2 regions of the Streptomyces glaucus genome follow, and region 1 is predicted to be linked to the other one. Evidence: riboswitches for the same ligand, from Rfam matches in the RefSeq annotation. Region 1 holds a riboswitch; the other holds the start of a gene.

Region 1 (3,200 bases):
CCGATGATCTCCTCCACCGGCACCTCGGGCTTGTCGAAGTGGGTGTAGTAGAGGTCGATGTAGTCGGTGCCCAGGCGGCGCAGCGAGGCGTCGGCGGCGGCCTTGATGTTCGCGGCCGTCAGGCCCGGGTACTCCGGGTGCTGGCTGACCTTGGTGGCGATCACGACGTCCGACCGGTTGCCGCGCGCCTTGATCCACTTGCCGATGATGGTCTCGGACTCGCCGCCCCGGTTGCCCTCGACCCACGCCGAGTAGGAGTCGGCGGTGTCGACGAAGTTGCCGCCCGCGGCCGTGTAGGCGTCGAGGACGGCGAAGGAGGCGGCCTCGTCGGCGGTCCAGCCGAAGACGTTGCCGCCGAGGGAGAGCGGGAAGATTTCGAGGTCGGACGAGCCGAGGGTGCGCAGAACAGTCATGTTCTACGTCAACCCTCCCGGCGGGCGATCGCATTCCGCATCGCCCGCCCCGGCACGTCCGAGACCTCGCCCGACCGCGCGCCCCGCGGCCCGGGGCTTACGGGTTCAGCCCCTTGCTCCGCAGCCAGGCCAGCGGGTCGATCCCGGAGCCGCCGCTCCCGGAGTGCACCTCCAGGTGGAGGTGGGCGCCGGTGACGTTGCCGGTGGCGCCCACCCGGCCGATGACGTCGCCGGTGGTGACCTTCTGGCCGACGCTGACGCTGATGGAGGACTGGTGGGCGTACCAGATCTCGGTGCCGTCGTCGAGGGTGAGCACCGTCTTGTAGCCGTAGGAGCCGTCCCAGCCGGCCGCGGTGATCGTGCCGCTGTGCACCGCCTTGATCAGCGTGCCCGTCGGCGCGGCGAAGTCGAGGCCGGTGTGGTAGCCGGAGGACCAGTAGGGGCCGGCCTGCCCGAAGGTGGAGGTGAGGGTGTACGAGGAGGTGGGCAGCGCGTACTGCTCGGCCAGCGCGGCCAGCCGCTCCGCCTCGGCCTTCTTCCTCGCCTCCTCCTCCGCCTTCTTCTTCGCGGCGGCGGCCTTGGCCTCGGCCTCCTTCTCCGCCTCGGCGGCGGCTTCCGCGGCGGCCTTCTCGGCGGCGGCCTCGGCCTCGGCGGCGGCCTTGCTCGCGATCTGGTCCTGCTGCTGCTCGGCCTGCGCCATGATCCGGGCCCGCAGCGCCTCGCCGGCGTCGGAGGCGCCCTGCGGGGTGTCGGCGGAGTCGGCGCCGAGGGTGCTGAGGGGGGTGGTGGAGGCCTCGGGGACCTCTTCCTGCTCGTCGTCGTCGGAGATCAGCGAGCCGACGGAGGGCAGGTCCGGCATGGAGATGGACACCGGGGGCTTGCCGGTGTTGGCGCTGGCCATGCCGCCTGCGCCGACGGCCGCGATGACGCCGACGCCGAGGACGGTGGAGCTGCGGGCGAGGCCGCCGCGCTGCTTGGCGACGCGGTGCCGGCCGCGTACCGGGCGGACGGACTCCTCGGTGGGGTTCCACTCCTCCCACGGGCCCTCGTCGGTGCGGGGGCCGCCGTAGCCGAAGACCTCGGTGTCACGCTGGCCCGGCACGGGCGGGACGTGTGTAGCAGACCGGTTGGACGCCACGTGGGCGTGCTCCTTTCCTTCCGTCTCCGCCTACCGGGTTAGCTGACGGGTTCGGAGCGGGAAGGTCTCCTACGCGCGTATACCGACCGTGTCTCCACGGCGGCATCCGCTCGATTCACCCCAAGGTGGTGGTTCCCCGGTTCCCTCGCGGGATTCGGCGCGTGCGCACGGAGCCGCCTTCTGTGACGGCTGGGACGACCGCGCTGCGTTATCGAACGTTAATAGACGGGGGGTCCGGATTCCAAGCTGTTCCCCTTGATCGTTCAGGATTTCGTCAGGGAATTATCGCCCACGACCGGCGAAAACCGGGCGAGTTGACCGCGTACCGGTAAACCTCCGAAGGGGCCATCAGATCTGACGTTGTGTCAGTTGTTATGCGGAGGGCTGCCGCCCGGTCACGGGACGTGACAGCGGTCGAGGCTGCCGCGGGACCGGCGGGCGTCCTGTCGTCCCTCCCGCCGCCCCGGGGTGCCGCGCCGCCCGGTTTCGCGTACGCCCGCCCTCCGGCCGGCTCCGTCCGTCCGGCCTTCCCGGCCGGGGCGGGGCGCTCCCGGGGAGAGCCGCGAAGCCGGCCGGGTGCGCGCGGGCCGGGCGGGCCGGGCGGGTGAACGCACCGAAGGCCGGGATCCTCGAGGATCCCGGCCTTCGGCCTTCAGTAGCGGGGACAGGATTTGAACCTGCGACCTCTGGGTTATGAGCCCAGCGAGCTACCGAGCTGCTCCACCCCGCGTCGTTGTGTCTCCAGTGTACGCCATGCGCAGGACAGGAAGCACACGCGTTCCCGGCCCCGCGTCCCACCAGCGGTTTTGGCCGCCTGCCGGGGCGGCGCGGCGGGCCGGGCGGCCGCGTCCGCCGGTCCCCCGGGGCGGGCCGCGGCCCGGCGGTCCTCAGCCCAGCAGGTGGCGGTTCGGGGCCTTGGCCCGGTCCTCGTACTCCGAAAGGACGAGGACCTGCGCGCCGTGCGCCGTCAGCACCCCGGTGCCGTCGGCGTCCGGGACGAACGTGTCCGGCTCCCGCCAGGCCGTGACCACCCGCCGTACCCCCGCGTCGAGGATCAGCCGGGCGCAGGGCGCGGGCCGGGACGCGCGGCGGGCGCAGGGCTCCAGGCTGGAGTACACCGTGGCGGTGGCGAGCCGCGGGTCCGTCGGGTCGAGCTTCGCCAGCGCGGCCTCCTCGGCGTGCGCCACCGCGTCCCCGCCCTCCCGCGAGTGGCCGCGGGCGAGTTCCGTGCCGTCGGCGGCCACGACGACCGCGCCGACGCTGAACGCCGTCCGCGACGGCGGGCACCGGCCGGCCAGTTCGCAGGCGAGCGCCAGCCAGTGCCGGTCGGCGGCGGACACCGTCGCGCCGGTGCCGGGCGCGGTGGGTTCGTAGCGCATGAGGACGACGTCCTCGATCCGCCGTGTCTCCACCAGCCGCAGGCGTCCGCGCTGGTAGGCGCCGGGCCCGAACAGCCGGGGCGCGTCCGGGTCGCCCACCAGCAGCGGGGCCAGCACCAGCTGGAGTTCGTCGGCGAGGCCCTGGGTGAGCAGCTGGGTGTGGACCTGCCCGCCGCCCTCGGCCATGAGCCGCCGCACCCCGCGTTCGTCGTGCAGGTGGCTCAGCAGCCGCCGCCAGTCGAGCGCGGGGCCGAGCGGGACGACGTCGGC
Region 2 (3,200 bases), on a different contig from region 1:
TGGCCGACGTGCGGCCTGCTCGCCGGGCTCGTGGACGACCCGGCGTCCACCGGCGCCGGCGCGTCGGAGGGGAAGCCGGCCGGCGAGGACACCGGCGGTTCCGCGGACTCCCGGAACACGGCAGAGCCGACGAGCCCGGCGGAATCGGGAAGTCCGGCCGGTTCGGGGGGATCGGCCGGCTCGGAAGACGCCGAAGGGGCGAAGGACTCCTCGGAGCGGCCCGGTTCGGGTGACTCGTCCGACTCGCCCGAAACATCCCATGAGGCGTCTCCCGAAACGTCTCCCGGTCCTTCCTCTCCCTCCTCGCCTTCGGCCCCGGCGTCCCCGTCCACCGCGCCCGACGATGCGTCAAACGCGAAGGACGAATCCGCCGAGTCCGACACGTCCGCCGATGTCCGGGAAAGTGGCGGTTCGCCCAGCGTCGCCCCCAGGAGTGACGAAGCGGACAACTCTGGACAGAGCGTGGGGACTTCCTATCTGGTCGACACCGGATCCGCCGGCATCGGCCGCCACCGCGGCCCCAGCGCCGACGAAGAGGCGGTCGAGGACCGCAGGAGCGCCTCCTCCGGCCGGCACGCCTCCCGCGGCGACGACGCCACGCGCGAGGACGTCGACGGCTCGTACACCGTCCGTTCCGGCGACACTCTCTGGACCATCGCCGACTCCCTTGACCTCCAAGGCGGATGGCGCACCCTGTACGACGGCAACAGGGACGTCGTCGGCGCCGACCCGAACACCATCGTCCCCGGTCAGACGCTCGAGGTCGGGGCCGAACCGAGCGGAGAACGACGGTAGTTGGCGTCGGGTTTCCCGCTGAATGTCGCATATAAGCGCAGTGAGAGATAGATCTCAGAAGCCCTGATCGTCTTTGAAATTCCGCGGCGTGCCTGCCTACGGTCGTGACCGCTCGCCACCGCGGGCCCCGGCTGCCGCAACGCCGAATCCTGCCAGCGGCCGCCCGGGAACAGTCGTCGCGTCAAGCGCCGTGGGCAGGAGCGGGGGAACCAAGGTAGGCGCCGGAACCGGCAGTTGAGGCCGGAACCGGCTAGGGGTGAAGCCGTGTCCCGCGAGGGACGCGGCCGGGCAACTCGACCGGCCCGAACCCGACAGCTCACCTCGCAGGCGTCGGTGAGGGGATCCAACCATGCTGTTTTCCGGCAAGGGCAAGCACCGTCGTCCGAACAAGGCCACCCGTGCCATCGCCATCGCCGGTGTGACCGGCGCCGCCGTCGCCGCCCCGCTGATGGCGTCCGGCACGGCCTCCGCGGCCACCGCCTCCGAGTGGGACGCCGTCGCCCAGTGCGAGTCCGGCGGCAACTGGTCCATCAACACCGGCAACGGCTACTACGGCGGTCTGCAGTTCTCCGCCTCCACCTGGGCCGCGTACGGCGGCACGGCGTACGCCGCCACCGCCGACCAGGCCACCAAGGCGCAGCAGATCGAGATCGCCGAGAAGGTCCTCGCGGGCCAGGGCAAGGGCGCCTGGCCGGTCTGCGGCAAGAACCTGTCGGGCGCCGCGTACAGCGGCGGTTCCGCGTCGAGCGGTTCGTCGAACGGCTCCTCCTCGAACGGCTCGTCCGGCGGGGCCTCCAACGGCTCGTCCGGCGGGGCCTCGAACGACTGGTCCGGCGGGGCCTCGGGCGGCTCCTCGCAGAACACCGGGACCACCACCCGCTCCACCGAGCAGCCGGCCTCCCGCTCCGCCGAGCGTCCGGCCGCCCAGAAGACCGTCACCACCCCGACCGGCGAGAAGGTCAAGAAGGGCGACGGCGAGTACAAGGTCGTCGAGGGCGACACCCTCAGCTCGATCGCCGCGGAGCACGACGTCCGGGGCGGCTGGGCGAAGCTGTTCGAGCTGAACAAGGACATCGTCGAGGACGCCGACCTCATCTACCCGGGCCAGCAGCTGCACCTGAAGTAAGAGGCGGCTCCCGGGCCGGCCACAGCGCCCTCACATCCGGGTCCTCCGTCATGGAAGCCCCGTGAGGGCCGTCCCCCCGTCCCCACGGGCTCCCCGCCCCGGTGCGTGTTCCCCCGTACGCACCGGGGCGGGGCTTTTGCGTGGCTGGGGGCGTACGGGCGCGGGAGGGGGCGCGGCCGCCCGTTGACCTCTTTGTTCCGCCGGGAAACAATTTACTCCCGGTTCCCCCGTGCAAGGGGTGACCGGCTGGCCGATCGCCCCGAGCCGGTTAGGCTCGTCTCGCAGAGCCACCACGGTTCACTCGCGGAGCCGTCACGGTCCTGCCAACCCGCGTCACATTCAAGAAGGAGATGCTCGTGCCGTCCATCGACGTCGTCGTAGCCCGGGAAATCCTGGACTCCCGAGGCAACCCCACGGTCGAGGTCGAGGTCGGCCTCGACGACGGCAGCACGGGCCGTGCCGCCGTCCCGTCCGGCGCCTCCACGGGCGCCTTCGAGGCCATCGAGCTCCGCGACGGCGACTCGAGCCGCTACCAGGGCAAGGGCGTCGAGAAGGCCGTCCTGGCCGTCATCGAGCAGATCGGCCCGGAGCTGGTCGGCTACGACGCCACCGAGCAGCGCCTGATCGACCAGGCCATGTTCGACCTGGACGCCACCGACAACAAGGGCTCCCTCGGCGCCAACGCCATCCTCGGCGTCTCCCTGGCCGTCGCCCACGCCGCCTCCGAGGCCAGCGACCTGCCGCTGTTCCGCTACCTGGGCGGCCCGAACGCGCACCTGCTGCCGGTGCCGATGATGAACATCCTGAACGGCGGCGCGCACGCCGACTCCAACGTGGACATCCAGGAGTTCATGATCGCCCCGATCGGCGCGGAGTCCTTCTCCGAGGCCCTGCGCTGGGGCGCCGAGGTCTACCACACCCTGAAGAAGGTCCTGAAGTCCAAGGGCCTGTCCACCGGCCTCGGCGACGAGGGCGGCTTCGCCCCGAACCTCGGCTCCAACCGCGAGGCCCTCGACCTCATCCTGGAGGCCATCAGGGAGGCCGGCTACCAGCCCGGCGAGCAGATCGCCCTGGCCCTGGACGTCGCCGCCACCGAGTTCCACAAGGACGGCCGCTACGTCTTCGAGGGCAAGGAGCGCACCGCCGAGGAGATGACCGCGTACTACGCGGAGCTGGTCGACGCCTACCCGCTGGTCTCCATCGAGGACCCGCTGAGCGAGGAGGACTGGGACGGCTGGAAGGACATCACCGCCAAGCTCGGTGACAAGGTCCAGCTCGT

What was found. Region 1 has a riboswitch for cyclic di-AMP ahead of ABD363_RS26095 (M23 family metallopeptidase). Riboswitches for the same ligand answer to the same signal wherever they lie in the genome.
Region 2: it holds a riboswitch for cyclic di-AMP, as region 1 does, so the genes downstream of both, ABD363_RS19795 (transglycosylase family protein) here and ABD363_RS26095 (M23 family metallopeptidase) in region 1, are expected to answer to the same signal.

The regions. Positions count from the first base shown of each region.
Region 1 covers NZ_BAAATK010000045.1:40,536-43,735, reverse strand. The annotation lists gene ABD363_RS26100 (aldo/keto reductase) at 1-413, opposite strand, end outside; gene ABD363_RS26095 (M23 family metallopeptidase) at 511-1,551, opposite strand; cyclic di-AMP (ydaO/yuaA leader) riboswitch at 1,564-1,721, opposite strand; tRNA gene ABD363_RS26090 (tRNA-Met) at 2,208-2,281, opposite strand; gene ABD363_RS26085 (dihydrofolate reductase family protein) at 2,439-3,200, opposite strand, start outside.
Region 2 covers NZ_BAAATK010000026.1:29,396-32,595, reverse strand. The annotation lists gene ABD363_RS19800 (transglycosylase family protein) at 1-795, shown strand, start outside; cyclic di-AMP (ydaO/yuaA leader) riboswitch at 972-1,140, shown strand; gene ABD363_RS19795 (transglycosylase family protein) at 1,145-1,921, shown strand; gene eno (phosphopyruvate hydratase) at 2,278-3,200, shown strand, end outside.